Regions from separate parts of the Actinomyces faecalis genome, predicted to be linked through region 3. Evidence: riboswitches for the same ligand, from Rfam matches in the RefSeq annotation. Region 3 holds a riboswitch; each other region holds the start of a gene.

Region 1 (6,093 bases), 160 kb from region 3:
GGCCTCTCAGGTCAGGCCCTGAGCAGCCGGGCTGCGCCCGCACCGACGTCGTCCCCTCTCCCGCATCTTGTCGCTTCAGGCCCTGAACAGTCGAGCCCGGTGCCGCGAGCACGGAGATCGACTGTTCAGGGCCTGAAGCGACGGGAGTCCTCAGCCCAGACGGGCGGTGAGCCAGGTTGTCAGCGCCTGGACATACTGTGTGCGGGCGGGTTCTGGACTAAGCGCGAGGTCATGAACGCCTCCCTCGATCTGACGGACCGTGACGTCATTGCCCAGGTAGGGAGCGCGGGCAATCATCTGCTCCACGCTCAGGACGACGTCGCAGCGCAACGCCTCCTCGCGCGTGACCTTCGGGCCCGCGGACGCCGTCGAGCAGCACAGCAGGATCGGGACCTCGATACCCAGGCCGTGGTGGACCTCGCGCTGAAGCCGACGGATTCCCGCCAGGAAGCCGGCACGCACCGGGAAGGAGGGGCTGGGCTTGAGGGTGAGGTCCCAGTCCCACTCGCCGCCCCACTGGCGGTGGAGGCTGCGGACGTAGACATCTGTCTCCTCGGCCTCAGCTTCGGCGGGGTTGGCGACCTCCCGCTCCGGGTCCCGTCGTGAGAGGAGGTCAACGAAGGCAGAGCCGTAGGAGCGCATGAGGGCGGAGGAATTGAGGTCCAGCCACGGGGAATTCAGGGTGACCGCCTCAACACCGCCCGGGTGGTCCGCCGCCCAGATGACCGCCTGCAGGCCGCCGGTGGAGTGGGCATTGAGAACGACGACGTCGTGCCCGTGCTCCTGACGGATGATCCGCAGGGACTCGGCCACCTCCTCGTCGTGGACGCGCAGGTCCCGTACGTCATGCGGTGACCAGTAGCCCAGGCCAGCACGTCCGCAGGCGCGCAGATCCAGGGCGTAGAACTCATAGCCCGCCTCATCTAGAGCGTCGGCCAGCCAGGTCTGGAAGAAGTAGTCGCTCCGGCCGTGGATGTAGAGCACGGCACGTGAGTGCCGTGGCCTGGCACCCGCCGGCGTAGCGGCCTGGCGGCGATAGACCAGCATGGCGTGGTCGGCGCCGGGAGCAGCCGCGGACTCAGCCACGGTGATGCGGTGGGCGAGCCAGGGTTCGCCCAGGATGTCGGTCGTGACATTCGCGCTGGTGACACTCATACCCTGATCCTGACATCCCACAAGGGATGTCTGCAGCATGTGCATCGTCCACCGGGCCCGCCCCACCCCGGCAGTCCCGCGTGACGTTCGTCCCACTGGAGGGTGCGCACTTGAACAGCTCTGTCTGCGCTGCCTATCGTTGCCGTGGCCATCCAGAGCAACCGAGAGACCTGGCTCGACGACGTTGCAGCAACCCCCGCTCACGCGGTGAGGGTGCTTCCGCCAGGACCGATGGAGGAGAGTATGAGCGCAGTCTCGGCACATCCCACTGCCATCGGCGTCCCCGACGGCACTGACGCGGCGGACGCCCGCACGGCAGGGTCCAGCGAGCCCATGATCTCCTTGCGCGACGTCCACAAGGTCTACCGTCTGTCCGACGGCCGCGAGGTCCGCGCCCTGGACGGACTGAGCCTGGACATCCAGCCCGGCACGATCCACGGCATCGTCGGCACCTCGGGTGCCGGCAAGTCCACCCTGGTGCGGTGCCTGACCAGCCTGGAGCCTGTGACGAGTGGGACCGTGCGTGTGGCAGGCAAGGACATGTCCTCACTGTCACCACGCCAGCTGCGTGAGGCCCGCCGTTCCATCGGCATGGTCTTCCAGCACGCCAACCTCCTGGAGCAGCGCACCACCGCCCAGAACATCGCCTACCCGCTGGCCATGGCCGGGGTGCGCAAGGGCTCACGCCATGAGACCGTGGAGAGGATGCTGGACCTGGTGGGTCTGGCTGACCGCGGCGCCTCCTACCCCGCTCAGCTCTCCGGCGGTCAGAAGCAGCGCGTCGGCATCGCCCGCGCACTGGCCGATCAGCCCTCGGTGCTGCTGTGCGACGAGCCAACCAGTGCCCTGGACCCCGAGACCACGCGCGCGATCCTGGAGCTTATCCGTGACGTGCGCGACCGCCTTGGCGTCACCGTCGTCATCATCACCCACGAGATGAGCGTGGTCCGCGCGATCTGTGACTCCGTGAGCCTGCTGGAGGCGGGCCGCATCGTCGAGTCCGGCCCCATTGAGGAGGTCGTCTCGAATGTCACCTCACGCTTGTCCCACGAGCTTGTCCCGGTGCCGGTCATCCCCGACGGTGCGGTGCACGAGGGCGAGGCCGTCATCGACGTTGCCCTGACAGCCCACCCCGGCCAGCCCGCGGCCGCCCAGGTCCTGGCCCTGGTCGCCGAGCAGGGCGCGGACGTGGCCGGCGGTGTCTTCGAGACCCTTGGCCAGGCCCAGATCGGCCGCCTGGCACTGACTCTTCCCGCCGAGCGGGCTCAGGAGGCCCTTCGCGTCCTAGCAGACGCCGGCGTCGTCGCGGAGGTGCGCGCATGAGCATCCTGACCACTGCTGTGGCGAGCCCACTGGCCACCAGCCTGCTCGCCACGGCTGAGGACGGCACCTGGTTCGAGCGCAAGGTCATCCAGCGCAAGCTCGTCTCCGCCACCATGGAGACCCTGGGCATGACCTTTGTGTCTGGCGCGCTCACGATTGTCTTCGGCCTGCTGCTGGGCCTGGCGCTGGTGTCCACGGGCAAGCGCGGCCAGCACCGCAACCGGGCCGTCTACGAGGTCCTGTCCCAGATCGTCAACTTCGGCCGCTCCATGCCCTTCATCATCCTGCTGGTCGCCATCATGAGCTTCACCCGCTTCCTGCTGGGGACCTCGATCGGCTGGCAGGCGGCCTGCGTGCCACTGACGGTTGGCGCGATCCCCTTCTACGCCCGGTTGGTCGAGACCGCGATCTACGACGTCGACCACGGCAAGGTCGAGGCCGCCCTCATGATGGGGGCCTCGGGCCGCCAGATCACCTGGGGCGTGCTCGTGCGTGAGGCCTTGCCCACCCTCATCTCCTCGGCCACCGTCACCATCGTGACGCTGTTGGGCTACTCCGCTATGGCTGGCACGGTCGGCGGCGGCGGTCTGGGGGACCTGGCGATCCAGTACGGCCACAACCGCAACTGGACCGACGTCATCATCATCACCGTCGTCGTCATCGCCGTCATTGTGGCGGTCATCCAGATCGTCGGCGACATGCTGGCGCGCGTCGTCGACCACCGCTGACGGCCAGTGCCATCGCACCGTCATCATCCGCACCTCGGCACCAACCTCTGACCATCACAGACTTCCTGATCCCATCAAGAGAATAGGAACTGACACTATGTCCCTCACGATCTCCCGCCGCTCCGCCGTCGCCGGTGGCCTGGCCGCTGCCCTGGCCGCCACGCTCGCTGCCTGCGGCAAGGGCTCCGACTCTAGCTCTACCTCATCAGCTGCCTCTGGCAGCTCCGACAGCGCGGTCAAGGGCATCACTGTCGACGGTGACGTCACCACCATCACCGTCGGCGCCACCCCCAACCCGCACGTCGAGATGCTGCAGTGGATCCAGGACAACCTGGCTGCTGACGCCGGCCTCAAGCTGGACATCGTCGAGATCACTGACTACCAGACCCCCAACTCCTCCCTGGCGGACGGCTCCCTGGCGGCGAACTTCTACCAGACCCCCAACTTCCTCAAGCAGCAGGAGGAGGAGAAGGGCTACGACTTCGAGGCCATCGCAGACGTCCACATCGAGCCGATGGGCATCTACTCCGCGAAGTACGCCTCGCTCAGCGAGATCCCCGAGGGCGGCCAGATCGTCCTCAACAACGACCCAGCCAACACCGCCCGAGGCCTGAAGCTGCTGGAGCAGGCTGGCCTCATCAAGCTCGACGGGTCCGTTGAGCTGGCCTCGGACCTCGACGTCACCGACAACCCCAAGAACCTCACCTTCACCACGGTTGACGGTGCCCAGGTTGCTCGCGCCATGGAGGATGCCGACGCCGCGGTCATCAACGGCAACTACGCCCTGGAGGCCGGTCTCAAGCCCAACGAGGACGCCCTGGAGCTGGAGAAGGCCGAGGGCTCGCCCTACGTCAACCAGCTCGTCGTCCGCACCGAGGACAAGGACAACGAGGCTCTCAAGAAGCTTGCCAACCTCATGAGTGACGACGCCTTCCGCACCTGGATCAAGGAGAAGTGGACCGACGGCTCGGTCCTGCCCGCTTTCTGATCCTCTCCCACCCATCAGGCTCGACGGCGTCGCCCGCCTCGCGAACGCCCGTTCCGATGCCCTGGGTCGCGACGACGGCGGGGAGCAGCTCAATGCTGCTCCCCGCCGTCGTCGTTGAGGTCCTTGGCTCCCCTCAGGGTCAGTCGACGATGCCGTAGAGACGGTCGCCGGCGTCACCCAGGCCGGGGACGATGTAGGAGTGCTCGTTGAGGCGTTCGTCCACTGCCGCGGTCACCACCGTGACGTTCGCGCGGCTGCCGACGGCCTTCTCCAGCTGCTTGACCCCTTCGGGCGCGGAGATGAGACAGATCGCGGTCACGTCGCGGGCGCCGCGCTCCAGGAGGTAATCGATGGCAGCGACGAGGGTGTGGCCGGTGGCGAGCATAGGGTCGACGACGAAGCACTGACGTCCAGATAGGTCGTCCGGGAGCCGGTTGGCGTAGGTCTCGACCTCAAGGGTGTCCTCATCGCGCTTCATACCTAGGAACCCAACCTCAGCGGTGGGCAGCAGGCGCGTCATGCCCTCCAGCATGCCCAGGCCGGCGCGCAGGATAGGCACGACGATCGGGCGCGGGCCGGCCAGGTGGCGGCAGCTGGCGACGGCGACCGGGGTCTGGATATCAACCTCCTCCGTACGCACGTCCCGGGTGGCCTCGTAGGCCAGGAGGGTCACCAGCTCATCAACGAGCTGGCGGAAGACGGCAGAGGGAGTCTCCCTGTCCCGCAGGACGGAGAGCTTGTGGTCGATGAGCGGGTGGTCGGCAACGTGCAGGCGCATAGGGCCAGGTTACGGCGTCGGACGCCCTTGTGTGATCCAGGCAGTGGTCCGAGCTGCTCCCGCCTCCGAGCCGCCCCTGAGCCGGGGCACAGCGGCGCTCTGGACCGGGGAGCGTGATCTCCGGTCCAGAGCGCGACCGTGAGGCCCGGGTGGCAGGCTCCGGGCGAGGCTTCCAGGTCAGACTGTCTCGCTGGCCCCCAGGTACTCGACCCAGCGCTCGTAGTGGTCCAGGACGTCATGGGCTACCTGGTCGGCTGTCCACCCCATGACGTCGTAGCCCACGCCACCGCCCCGGGGCCGGACCTCGAGGCGGGCCGTAAAGTCAGCCGCCTCCTTGAGGCCCACGCCGCCGTAGGTCGGTGCCGGGACCTCAACGATCCTCACGACGTAACGGAAGACTCGCTGACCTTCCGCCTGCTCGACGGCGTCGGTCTCGATCTCACCTTCTCGCGCCTCATTGTTGGGGTCACGCACGAACAACGTGGCCCGCCCCAGGAAGGTGCGCTCGTCGTCGGGGTCGACGGCCTCCTCCCCCTCGGTGTAGACCTCGGCCTCCCACTCCTCCTTGCGCAGCTCGTCCGCGACCGCCTCCAGGGCCGGCACCACGCTGCGCTGCATGGCCTTGCGCGCCTGTGCCGGGGAGACGGCGTCGAAGGTGTGGGCCAGACGGTCACGCCAGTGCACCCGCCGCAGACCCGCTGCCGTACCGGTGAAGCCAATCGCGCGGTTGCGATAGGCACGAGAGCGGGCCTCATTCCAGCTCATCTCGGTACGCAGTGCCTTGAACAGGCAGAACCCGATCATGGCGATGACAAAGCTGAAGGGCAGGGCCATCACCAGCGTGGCCTGCTGGAGGATGGAGATCCCTCCCGCCGCCAGCATGGCGATCGTCAACGCTCCGGTCAGGGCCGCCCAGAAGATACGCAGCCAGGCAACAGCGTCCTCCCGCTCCCCCTTGATCCGGCTGGAGAGGTTGGCCATCACCAGCGCGCCGGAGTCGGCGGACGTCACGTAGAACAGGATGCCAATGAACAGCGCCAGCGCAATGAGGAAGGCGCCACCGGGCAGGGCATCAAGCATGAGGTACAGCCCCTGCTCAGGTGCCTCCACGACCGTCTCCG
Region 2 (6,093 bases), 760 kb from region 3:
GTTGGAGTCGGAGTCGAAGGCCGTCCACCCCTGCTCACGCAGCCAGCCCACGAGGCGGTCGCGGTCAGCACGCATCGAGGCGACCTGGCTCATGAGCTCCTCGCGGTGGGCCAGCGCCGCCATGGCCGCAGCCTGGGTCACAGCCGAGAGGTGGTAGGGCAGGCGGACGACTCGCAGGAGGTCGACGAGCTCACGAGTCGCAGCCAGGTAGCCCAGCCGCAGTCCCGCCATACCGAAGGCCTTGGACATGGTGCGGCACACCGCCAGGTGCGGGTAGGCCTCGCCGTCCTCCTCGACCAGGAGCTCCAGGGCACTGGGTACTCCTGGGCGACGGAACTCGCCGTAGGCCTCGTCCACGACGACGACGCAGTCGGTCGCGCTGCCGTCCGCCGCGACCGGCCCGTTGCCGCGAGCGGCCCGGAGCACCTGGCGCACGTCGTCGAGCGGCAGTGCGGTACCGGTGGGGTTGTTCGGGCTGGCCAGCAGGATGACCGCGGGGTGGTGAGCCGCAACCGCCTCGCGGACGGCCTCGACGTCAAGGGTGAAGTCCTCAGCACGTGCCGCGGCGACGTACTGCGTCAGGGTGTCTCGGGCGTACTCGGGGTACATGGAGTAGGTCGGTGTGAAGGACAGGCACACCCGCCCCGGCCCGCCGAGGGCCTGAAGGAGGTGGAGCATGACCTCGTTGGAGCCGTTGGCCGCCCAGACCTGCTCCCAGGGCACGCGCACCCCGGACTCGACCGCCAGGTAGTCGGCCAGCGCCTGGCGCAGCGCCGGGAAGTCGCGGTCGGGATAGCGGTTGAGCCCGGTGGCCACCTGGGCGACGGCGGCAGCGACGTCCTGCACGACCTCCGGCGAGGGGGCATAGGGGTTCTCGTTGACGTTGAGGCGGACAGGTACGTCCAGCTCAGGAGCGCCGTAGGGAGTCTCGCCCTCAAGGCCGGGTCGCAGAGGAAGTGTGCTCACGTGCCGCAGTCTATGAGCAGGCACGGCCCGCGTGCGGATCTGTCCACGCCCAGCCCGGGACCGGCTACTGACTGAGCGGCCGGTAGGAAGGCGGGACCAGTCACGCGTCCTGGGCCGACGTCGTCGCCGGCCAGGACCTCACAGGCGCTCTGAGGCCAGCCGCGCCCCCTCGGTCAGCGAGGCGAGCTTGGCCCAGGCGATGTGGGAGTGGATACGGCCACCCAGACCGCAGTCGGTCGAGGCCACGACCCGCTCGGCCCCCACCAGCTCGGCGAAGCGCGTGATGCGGTCTGCCACGAGCTCAGGGTGCTCCACGACGTTCGTCGCGTGGGAGACGACTCCCGGGATGAGGTACTTGCCCTCGGGGAGCTCAGTGTCCTTCCAGATCTTCCACTCGTGCTCGTGGCGGGCGTTAGCGGCCTCGAAGGTGAGCCCGTTGGCGTTGACCCTGAGGGCCAGGTCCACCACGTGGCGGAGCTCCAGGTCCGTGGAGTGCGGACCGTGCCACGACCCCCAGCACACGTGGTAGCGCACGAGGTCGGGGTCGATCCCCTCCAGGGCGTGGTTGAGGGCCTCGATCCGTACGGCGGAGAACCGGCGGTAGTCCTCGACAGCGGGCTCGACCTTGAACTGGTCCCAGGACTCGGCCAGGTCAGGAGCGTCGATCTGGACGGTGAGACCGGCGTCGGTAATGGCCTTGTACTCCTCGCGCAGCGCGTTGGCCCACGCCCACACGGCAGCCTCGTCGTCCTCGTAGTAGTAGTTGCCCACACGTGCCGCCGCAGCCGGGCTGATAGAGGCCACGAAGCCCTCGGACAACGGCTTCCCCGCCTTGCCCAGCGCCTCCTTGAGGGAGGTGATGTCACGGGCGACGACCTCCTGGCCCGTGTAGGACAGCTCGCCGGTCAGTGCAGGGAAGGACCACGGGCGACGGGTCGCCAGGTGGATACCTGAGGTCGGGTCGGAGTAGGCGTCGGCGAAGGCCACCCAGTCGCGGCGGTCGGTCATCGCGTCCAGCTCCAGCTTCCCGGCCGGGGTCGGCCTGCGCTCGGGAAGCTCGTCGAGCAGCTCCAGGCCGGAGAAGCGCGTAAAGGAGTAGGACCACCAGGCGCCGTAGTCGACCTTCTCGGTCATGGCGTGGCCGTACTCGCCGTCATTGACGATCGTGATGCCCAGCTCAGCCTGCCTGGCGACGACGGCGTCAGTCTCAGAGCGGACGACCGCGGCCAGGTCGGCGTCGGACAGGGCGCCGGTGGCGTGGTCGGCGTTGGCCTTGAGCAGGGTGTCGGTGCGGGGCAGGGAACCGACGTGGGTGGTGCGGATGGAAGTGGTCATGAGTGGTCCTGTCATTCCTGCGGCGAGGTGCCGCGGCGGTCATGGGGATAAGGACCGGAACCGGCCTGGCCGGCTGGGGGCTGAGACGTCCGGGCGCCTCAGCGGGGCATGACCACCCCTGCCACGCGCTCCGGCGTGAGCAGGGGAGCCTCCGTCCTGACGGCGCAGCAGGAGATGCTGCATCGGCTGGTGGTCATCAGGTGTCCTTCCATCGGTCCTGGCAGGAGCACCGGGTCCGGCTCGGCCGGTCGGTTGCTGCGGCGTCGACGAGCCAGGTCTCTCAGCCGCTCGGGATGGTTGTAGCCCACAGCATACACACGGGGCTCCGCGCTGCCCGCAACACCATCCGCCAGGCGAGACGTCCAGAGTCTGAGAGCTCCTGGCTGCAACGCGCTCCGTTCATGTCGGACCCGGTCGCTACGGTGAGTCCATGAGCACCTCACCACTGCGCGAGCGCGCCGAGACGATCCTCCAGATGCTGGTCGGCAGGCCGGGTGCCAGCCTGCGTGAGGACCAGTGGACGGCTGTCCACGCCCTGGTGGCGCAGCGCCGTCGTGCCCTCGTGGTCCAGCGCACCGGGTGGGGAAAGTCCGCCGTCTACTTCGTGGCCACCGCGCTCCTGCGTGAGGGCTGGGGCGGCTGGGAGCCAGGAACGCCGCCACCGCGTGCACGCGCGCAGGGCTGTCCGGCGCACCCAGGCGTTGGGGCCACCGTCATCATCTCCCCGCTCCTGGCGCTGATGCGTGACCAGGTCGCTGCCGCGCAGCGAGCCGGGATCCGGGCCGCCACGATCAACTCGGCCAACGCCACCAGCTGGAGGCAGGTCGAGGAGCAGGTCGCCTCAGGCGAGGTCGACGTCCTCCTCGTCTCCCCCGAGCGCCTCAGCAACCCGGTCTTCCGCGAGGAGGTCCTGCCCCACCTGGCGGGTGGCACGGGCCTGGTCGTCATCGACGAGGCGCACTGCATCTCGGACTGGGGACACGACTTCCGCCCCGACTACCGACGTATCCGCTCCCTGCTGGCTGACCTAGCACCTCGCACGCCCGTCCTGGCCACCACGGCCACGGCCAACGAGCGCGTGACCCGTGACGTCGCGGAGCAGCTGGGCGCGGGCGAGGACACGTCCGCCTCACGCCAGCCCGTCCTGGTCCTGCGTGGCAGCCTGGACCGCCCCTCCTTGTACCTGGGGGCCTCGCGGCTGGAGGACGACGCCTCCCGTCTGGCCTGGCTGACGAGCTACCTGCGTACCACGCCCGGCTGCGGCATCGTCTACTGCCTCACCGTCGCGGCCGCGGTCGAGGTCACCGAGCAGCTGCGCCAGGCCGGGCTGAAGGTGGCTGCCTACACCGGCGGGACCGACCCTGCCGAGCGTGAGAGGCTGGAGAGCGACCTCAAGGCCAACCAGGTCAAGGCGCTGGTCGCCACGAGTGCGCTCGGCATGGGCTTCGACAAGCCGGACCTCGCCTTCATCGTCCACCTCGGAGCCCCCAGCTCTCCCGTGGCCTACTACCAGCAGGTCGGACGCGGGGGACGCGGCGTCGAGCGCGCCGAGGTGGTCCTGCTGCCGGGCAAGCAGGACCAGGCGATCTGGGACTGGTTCGGCTCCCAGGCCTTCCCGCCCGAGCAGGAGGTGCGTCAGGTGCTCGCTGCCCTGGAGGAGGCGCACAGCCAGGGCCACGGCCCGTTGAGCACGGCCGTGCTGGAGACCTCCACCAGCCTGCGGCGTACGCGGCTGGAGTCGATGCTCAAGGTCCTTGACGTCGACGGCGCCGTACGACGGGTCAGGGGCGGATGGGTCTGGACGGGACGGCCGTGGGCCTACGACGCTGCACGCTACGAGCGCGTGGCCGCCGCCCGCGCCAAGGAGCAGGATCTCATGGTCGTCTACGAGGCCCTCCAGGCTCCGCAGTGCCGGATGGCCTTCCTGCGCCAGACGCTGGACGACCCGACCCTGGAGCCAGGCTGGCGCTGCGGACGCTGCGACCTGTGCGGCGGGCTGTCCCTGGCCGCTCGTGCCCCGGAGCAGGAGGTCGAGGCCGCCCGACGCGCGATGGCGCAGGTGGGTACCGTCATCGAGCCCCGGCGCCAGTGGCCCACGGGCATGGACCGGCTGGGCCTGGCCGGCCTGCGCGGCAGGATCACGGAGGAGGACCGCGCCGGTAGCGGTCTGGCGGTCGGGCGCCTGGACGGACTCGGGGTCTCGACGACGCTACGTGACCTGCTTGACTCCGCCACGGACGGCGAGGTCCCGCCCAGCCTGCGGCCAGCAGTAGTGGACGTCGCACAGCGGCTGGGCAGCCTGATCGAGTCCGAGGACGAGGACCTGGCGGAGGGCAGCGTCTCACCGCTGATGGTCGTCGTCATCGACTCACGGACCCGCCCTGCCCTCGTGCGCCAGCTCGGCAACGCCGTCGCGCGCACCCTGACCGCACAGCCCCTTGGAGTCGTCAACGTGATCGGCGAGCGCGCGCGTCACGACGTCGGCTCCGCCTTCCGCCTGGCAGCGGTCGCCCGGTCGCTCACGCTCCAGGACTGGGGCCGTGACACCCTGGCGAGACTGCACGGTGCCCGGGTCGTGCTGGTTGACGACTGGACCGACTCCGGGTGGACCCTGACCGTCGCCACGCGGCTCCTGCGCCAGGCCGGCGCCGTCTCGGTCCGTCCCTTCGTCCTGGCCCAGCGCTAGGTGCCCTGTGCCTGTCACCCACGCGGTGCACCGGCCCGTGCCACGTCATGAGACGCGACGACTGGGTCTGACGGCTCAGGGTCGGTAGGCGCGACGGGCTCGTGCCGCCTCCCCGTGAGCGGGCAGGTCCTCTGAGTCTGCCAGGGCCGCGAGCGGGTCCGTCATCGCCTCCAGGGCAGCGGCGTCATACTCGATGACCTGGACGGGCTTGATATACGCCATGACGCTCAGGCCCGCCGCGAACCGCGCCGTGCCACCGGTGGGCAGGACGTGGTTGGACCCGGCCAGGTAGTCCCCCAGCGGTACCGGGGAGCAGGGCCCGACGAAGATCGCTCCGGCGTTGCGGATCCGGCGAGCGACGGCCGCGGCGTCACGGGTCTGGATCTCCAGGTGCTCGGCGGCGTAGGCGTCCGCTACCGCAACGCCCTGGTCGAGGTCACGCACGAGCACGACGCCGGACTGTCGGCCGGTCAGCGCCGTGCGGCAGCGTTGTGCGTGCTTGGTCGCCTCCACGCGCCGCTCCAGCGCGGCCTCGACCGCGTCGGCCAGCTCGGGGCTGTCCGTGATGAGGACGCTGCCGGCGTTGGGATCGTGCTCTGCCTGGGAGAGCAGGTCCGCGGCCACCAGCTCGGGGTCCGCGCAGGCGTCGGCCAGCACGGCGATCTCCGTGGGACCAGCCTCAGCGTCGATGCCGACGACCCCGCGCACGGCTCGCTTGGCCGCCGCGACAAAGATGTTGCCCGGACCGGTGACGACGTCGACCGGTTCGCACAGCACCTGGCCGCTTCCGCCCCAGGCCGCGACGTCAGCCTCGTCCGTCCCGTTCTCACAGTCCGCTCCGTAGGCGAGCATCGCGATGGCCTGAGCGCCTCCGACGGCGTAGACCTCCTCCACGCCCAGGAGCGCACAGGCCGCCAGGATCGTGGGGTGAGGAAGACCGCCGAACTCGGCCTGGGGCGGGGAGGTCAGCGCGACCTGCTCCACGCCGGCGACCTGCGCCGCTACCACGTTCATCACGACGCTGGAGGGGTAGACAGCCAGGCCACCGGGCACGTAAAGGCCCACGCGGCGCACCGGGATCCAGCGCTGGGTGACCGTGCCTCCCG
Region 3 (6,093 bases):
GGGTAGGCAACCTGAAGGTCCTGTCCTTCAACACCTTCCAAGGACGAGCCAAGGCGATCGACCTCGCACTGGAGATGCGCAGGATCGTGCCTGACGTCGTCGTCCTGCTGGAGGCCACCGAGCAGCTCACCGACCAGCTGCTGGAGCTCACCGGCCAGGACGGCTTTTCCTTCACGGTCTTCACCGCCGGTGAGGCAGGCAGTGAGCTGACGACGACGGTTCTCACCTCCGCCGTGATCGGCCCCTATGAGCAGCACGATGCCCCCGGCATGGGGCATGGTGCGGTCTACCTGACACCAGTGGGTGGCAGCGAGCTCCAGGGACACCTGCGGCCGACACTTCTGGGAGTGCACACCGTCGCCCCTCTGCCCTCCACGATGGACCTGTGGGCCAGCTCCGTGGAGGAGGTGATCCAGCGCTGCCAGCTTCCTGAAGCAGGACTCGTGGTGGCAGGCGATGTCAACGCTACTCTGGACCATGCGGTCCTGCGCGACCTGGGCGGTTGCGTGGACGCCGGGGTCCAGGGTGGGGTGGGAGGTCTAGCGACCTGGCCCACTTCTACACGGACGGCGTGGTTCGGGGCGACGATCGACCACGTCTTGGTGGACCGCGCCAGCTGGCGCACGAGCCGGGCGGAGGTCGTGGAGGTGGCGGGTTCGGATCACCGGGCGCTGGTGGTGGATCTGACTGCGCGCTAGGGCGACGGGCTGCAGGCGATGAGGCGCTGGAGGCTGGACCGGGGCCCGGACACAGTGAGCTGGCTGGGCTGAGTCGTGTGGGAGGCGGGATAGTCAGCGCAGCCGCCACGCAGTCTCAGCGCAGCCGCCGTGCGAACCAGTCCAGGCCCAGCTGCGCCACCTGAGCCTGCGCCTCCTGCGCGTCCTCGGCGTGGACCTGGACGAGCTGGCTGCCGTCGCGCAGCAGTGCGAAGCCCTCGGTCGCTCCGGCGGTGGAGTCCGGGAACTCCTCGGTCAGTGCGCCGTGCAGCATGAGCACCGGCCAGGGAAGGTCTGCCATGAGCTGGGTGGGCTCCTGCAGGGAGACATCAGCCAGGGTCTGCTTGGACAGGACGTTCCACTGGCGGGAGTTGGGGTTGTCGTCCACCAGACGGGTCAGTCCGTGCCGGTCGAGTTCATCGAGCTGCTCGGGGGAGAAGACGTTCTCCCACAGGATCGACTGGGGGCTGACCACGGCTCCGGAGAGCACGACGGCACGCACGGGCTCGGGCCGGGCCAGCAGCACCGCCGTCGCCCCGAAGCCGTTGGCGTGCACGCCTTGGCGCGCGTACCCCAGGTCCTCCAGCCAGCCGCACACCGCCTGGAGGTCATCGCTCTCCCCTGCCAGGGTGACGATGTCATCATCGGACTCGCCCAGGCCGGAGAAGTCGAACTGGAAGGTGGCGTAGCCGGCCTGACGGTACCGTGCCGCGAGCTGGTCCAAGCGGTAGCCGAAGCCGTGGCGGTCGGTGAGGAAGTCGTGGACCAGGACAATGACGGCCTCGTGGCGCGCTGGAGCGGTGCCGCCCTCGCGCACAAGCCTGGTGAGCGTCTCCGGGTCAAGGTCGGGGACGCCGTCGGGCAGCAGGATCGTCCCGGACAGGCAGATGCCCCGTGCCGTGTCGATGCGGACGTCAGTCATGTATTCAACCTAGGACAGTGCGCGCTCATGGGCGATGGACCTGGGTCTTAGGCCTGCGGGATTGCGCTGGCAGCGTGATGTTCCCGAGGCTGCGTGTCTTGGTACTGGTCTGGAGGGTGCGGGGTTCGCTCCCATCTCCCGCTGGCCGCTACCTCTGAGCCATAGTCGCTACCCGCTGGTGCGTATGGCAGGGGTGCGAGCAAGACGGAGGGGTAGCGACGGCGACGGAAAGTCAATCGAATGGTTAGTTTCTCGCGGTATGGAGCGATTTGCGTCCGGGCCCTGGCATGAGGGTAAGGTCTGCCTCAACATCCATCCAGAGCGGCTGAGAGACCTGGCTCAATGACGCCGCAGCAACCCTCGTGCGGGGTGCTTCCGCCAGGACCGATGGAGAACATCATGTCGCACTCCCTGGCACAGCCAGATGCCCGCAGGACCGCACCGAGCCTGTCCCTGGAGCTCTTTCCGCCTCGCCCGGGCCGCTACTCCTCGCAGACCTGGGGCGCGCTCGACCGGCTGCTGGTGGCCCGCCCCGACTTCGTCTCAGTGACCTACCGGCCTCGCTTCGTCACGACGGTGGGCGGCCCCACCGCGGCAGCGGGCTCCCCGACGCGCCTGCACGTGGTGCGCGAGCACAACCCCTCAGAGGACGTCGTCGCCCACGTCCTGGCCACCTCAGACGTCCCTCTCATGGCGCACCTGACGTGCATCGGCTACCGCAAGGCTAACGTCGTCGAGATCGTCCGCCTCTTCCTCGACATGGGCGTGCGGCGCTTCCTCGCCCTGCGCGGGGACCCACCACGTGGTGTGGCGGCTGAGGACGTCGTCGGCGAGCTGCGGCACGCCGACCAGCTCGTCCGCGTCATCCGTGAGGTAGAGGCCGAGTACTTCGACGACGGTACCCGCCACGTCCAGATCGCTGTGGCCGCCTACCCTGCCGCTGTCGACTACGCCCGGGAGATCGAGGTGCTCGCCGCCAAGCAGGCAGCAGGCGCGGACCTGGCCATCACCCAGGTCTTCTACGAGGCCGAGGACTACCTTGCCCTGACCCGTGCCGCCAGCTACTGCGGCGTGACCATGCCGATCCTGCCCGGAATCATCCCGCTGACCGACCTGCGACGCCTCACCCGCCTGGAGGACCTGACCGGCGTGAGCGTGCCGGGCTCACTGGCCCAGACCCTGCGGTCGCGCCAGGGCGCCGGAGTAGTCACTGCCGGCATCGACGCCACCCTCCAGCTCGCTGGCGACCTCATCGAGGGAGGCGCCCCAGGCCTGCACCTCTACACCTTCAACCGCACGCGCCCCGCCCTAGACGTCATCTCCCAGTTCCGTCTGGGCGGTGTCCTCGATGGCGCGCGTCCTGACCGCTACACCCAGCGCGAGATCGCCCGCGCCTACATCAACGCCGTGCCAGGTTCCAGTGCGCGGTTGACCGGCCGAATGCCGGACGCGGCTCGGCCCTGAAGGGTGGTGGGCCCCGCCGCCGCGGGCCCGCCACCGGCCGATGCCGCAGAGGCTACGCCGCCTCGCCCGCCCCCATGCCGCGAGCACACCGCCGTCAACGACTGCCAGACAGGAAGACACCCCATGACCACCACCAACAGCCCCAGCGCCGTGCCAACCGCTGCCACGAGCTCTCGCATCCCCACCACGCCCTTGCCACCGGCTACGATCCTCGGCTACCCACGCATCGGCGCCAATCGTGAGCTCAAGCGCGCGGTGGAGTCCTACTGGAAGGGCTCGTGTGACCTGCCCACCGTGCGTCAGTCCGCCCGGTCCCTGCGCTCGGCTACCCGCGCCCACCTCCGTGACCTCGGCCTGGAGGGCCTGAGCGCCGTCCCGGCAGACTTCACCTACTACGACCAGGTCCTTCAGGTCACGACATCTCTGGGTGCCCTGCCCACCCGATTCGCCGACCTGCGCGGTCGCGCGGCTGAGGGTCACCCGGGCACGGACCTTGACGGCTACTTCACGGCCGCCCGCGGGCAGGGCGAGCGTGCCGCGCTGGAGATGACCAAGTGGCTGGACTCCAACTACCACTACCTCGTTCCCGAGCTCGACGAGCACACGCCCCTGGACTACGTGCCCGGCTTCGCCGCCGTCGACCCCACCGACGGCCCCGGTGCCCAGGTACTGGAGGCCGTGCGCGCCGGTGAGCAGGTGCCGCGCCCCGTCGTCGTCGGGCCAGTCACCTACCTGCTGCTGGCCAAGGCCTCTGACGAGGCCGCCCCCGGCTTCCACCCGCTGGACCGACTGACAGACCTGCTTGCCGCCTACGGCCACCTCCTGAGCGACCTGTGGGCCGCTGGTGCCCAGTGGGTCCAGCTTGACGAGCCGGCGCTGGTCTGTGACGCCTGGGACGTGCCCCGCCAGCAGGTGCTGGAGGCTACCCGCGCCGCCTACGCCTGGATCGGCGCGATCGCCGAGCGCCCCCAGGTACTGGTGGCCGGAACCTACGGATCGCTGGGGGACGCCCTGCCCGTCCTCGCTGCTACCGAGATCGAGGGCGTGGCCCTGGATCTGGTGGCCGGGCAGCGGCCGACGGCGCAGGACCTGCGGGCGCTCGGCGGCAAGACCGTGGTGGCTGGCGTGGTCTCGGGGCGCAATGTCTGGCGTACCGACCTTCAGGCTGCGCTGGAGCTCCTCGAGGGCCTGCGCCGTGACCTGCCTGAGGACGCGCCGCTGGTGGTAGGCACCTCCACCTCGCTCCAGCACGTGCCGCACGACGCCGAGCGTGAGACCTCGCTGCCGGCAGACGTGCGTTCGTGGCTGGCCTTCGCTGACCAGAAGGTCGCCGAGGTCTGTGTGCTGGCCCGTGGGCTCGCCCAGGGGCGGCAGGCGGTGGCGCAGGAGCTCGCGCTGGATGCCCGCCTGCGCGCTGAGCGGGCCGCCCACCCGGGCGTGAACCGGGCACAGGTGCGTTCCGCCGTCGCCGCCGTGAGCGCGGCTGACCGCCAGCGAGCACCCTATGCCGACCGTCAGGAGGCCCAGGCGGAGCGCCTGGGGCTTCCGCTTCTTCCGACGACGACGATCGGCTCCTTCCCGCAGACCTCTCAGATCCGCACCGCTCGGGCTGCGTGGCGCCGGGGTGAGCTCGACCAGGATGGTTACGAGCAGGCGATGCGTGACGAGATCGCCCGCGTGGTGGACCTCCAGGAGGAGATCGGGCTGGACGTGCTTGTCCACGGTGAGGCTGAGCGCAATGACATGGTGCAGTACTTCGCCGAGCTGCTCGACGGCTTCCTGACGACCGAGCACGGCTGGGTGCAGTCCTATGGATCACGGTGCACGCGGCCCTCGATCCTGTGGGGCGATGTGAGCAGGCCTGCGCCGATGACGGTGGCCTGGTCCTCCTACGCGCAGTCACTGACGGACAAGCCTCTCAAGGGCATGCTCACCGGGCCGGTGACGATCATGGCCTGGTCCTTTGTGCGTGATGACGTGCCGCGTGCGCTGGTGGCGGACCAGCTGGGGATCGCGCTACGCGCTGAGGTGGCGGACCTGGAGGCGGCTGGGATCGCGGTGATCCAGGTGGACGAGCCGGCGATCCGCGAGACGCTGCCGCTGCGCCAGGCTGACCGTGCGGACTACCTGGAGTGGTCAGTGGGCGCCTTCCGCCTGGCAACGGGTGGGGCAGGAGCCGCCACGCAGATCCACACCCACCTGTGCTACTCCGAGTTCGACGTCGTGATTGACGCGGTGGACCACCTGGACGCTGACGTCACCTCGATCGAGGCCTCGCGCTCGCGGATGGACATTCTGCCGGCGGTGGCTGAGCACGGTTTTGAGCGGCAGCTGGGACCGGGCGTGTGGGACATCCACTCTCCTCGCGTGCCAAAGGCGGACGAGTGCGAGGAATTGCTGGAGCGTGCCGTGGCGGCGCTGGGCATTGGGCAGCTGTGGGCCAACCCGGACTGTGGGCTCAAGACGCGGGGGTATGAGGAGACGGTGGCGAGCCTGCGACACCTGGTGGAGGCTGCTCAGCGAGTGCGCGCGCGGCACTGAGCCCTGTTGTGGGGCTGGTGTCGCTGGTTACCCGAAGAGTCTCGTGTTCGCTACCTCTTCGCCACCGTCGCTACCCCTTCGTTTTTCTCGCTACCCGCCTGTGCGTGCGGCGGGGTAGCGGGCAAGACGAAGGGGTGGCGAACACAGTGAGGGGGTAGCGAGCGTACTGTCAGTGGGTGCGGTTGAGGCCGACATCGGCCAGAATGTGCAGCAACGGTTCACGGTGCCATGCGTCCTTCCATACCCAGCGCACGACTCGCATACCTGAGGCCTGCTCAAGGGCGATCTCGCGCCGGCGCTCAGCCTGGATGACCTCATCAAGGGAACGGCCGGACATCTGACGCCCGTACTTGACGTTGCCATCGAACTCGCCGATGACACCACGGTCTGGCCAGATGAAGTCGACACGTCCGATGAAGCGCCCTCGTGGGTCGCAGATCTTGGCTTGGA

The links. Region 3 has a riboswitch for S-adenosylmethionine ahead of HRL51_RS10565 (methylenetetrahydrofolate reductase). Riboswitches for the same ligand answer to the same signal wherever they lie in the genome.
Region 1: another riboswitch for S-adenosylmethionine. It lies ahead of HRL51_RS11225 (methionine ABC transporter ATP-binding protein); the one in region 3 lies ahead of HRL51_RS10565 (methylenetetrahydrofolate reductase).
Region 2: another riboswitch for S-adenosylmethionine. It lies ahead of HRL51_RS07305 (cobalamin-independent methionine synthase II family protein); the one in region 3 lies ahead of HRL51_RS10565 (methylenetetrahydrofolate reductase).

What each region holds. Positions count from the first base shown of each region.
Region 1 covers NZ_CP063418.1:2,612,389-2,618,481, forward strand. The annotation lists gene HRL51_RS11215 (low molecular weight protein-tyrosine-phosphatase) at 1-22, shown strand, start outside; gene HRL51_RS11220 (alpha/beta hydrolase) at 151-1,155, opposite strand; SAM riboswitch class I at 1,301-1,393, shown strand; gene HRL51_RS11225 (methionine ABC transporter ATP-binding protein) at 1,399-2,478, shown strand; gene HRL51_RS11230 (methionine ABC transporter permease) at 2,475-3,206, shown strand; gene HRL51_RS11235 (MetQ/NlpA family ABC transporter substrate-binding protein) at 3,304-4,194, shown strand; gene upp (uracil phosphoribosyltransferase) at 4,334-4,972, opposite strand; gene betT (choline BCCT transporter BetT) at 5,150-6,093, opposite strand, start outside.
Region 2 covers NZ_CP063418.1:1,694,677-1,700,769, forward strand. The annotation lists gene HRL51_RS07300 (histidinol-phosphate transaminase) at 1-966, opposite strand, end outside; gene HRL51_RS07305 (cobalamin-independent methionine synthase II family protein) at 1,105-2,301, opposite strand; SAM riboswitch class I at 2,507-2,601, opposite strand; gene HRL51_RS07310 (RecQ family ATP-dependent DNA helicase) at 2,732-4,987, shown strand; gene hisD (histidinol dehydrogenase) at 5,063-6,093, opposite strand, start outside.
Region 3 covers NZ_CP063418.1:2,456,359-2,462,451, reverse strand. The annotation lists gene HRL51_RS10575 (endonuclease/exonuclease/phosphatase family protein) at 1-698, shown strand, start outside; gene HRL51_RS10570 (alpha/beta hydrolase family protein) at 814-1,638, opposite strand; SAM riboswitch class I at 1,948-2,032, shown strand; gene HRL51_RS10565 (methylenetetrahydrofolate reductase) at 2,026-3,102, shown strand; gene metE (5-methyltetrahydropteroyltriglutamate--homocysteine S-methyltransferase) at 3,226-5,643, shown strand; gene HRL51_RS10555 (hypothetical protein) at 5,813-6,093, opposite strand, start outside.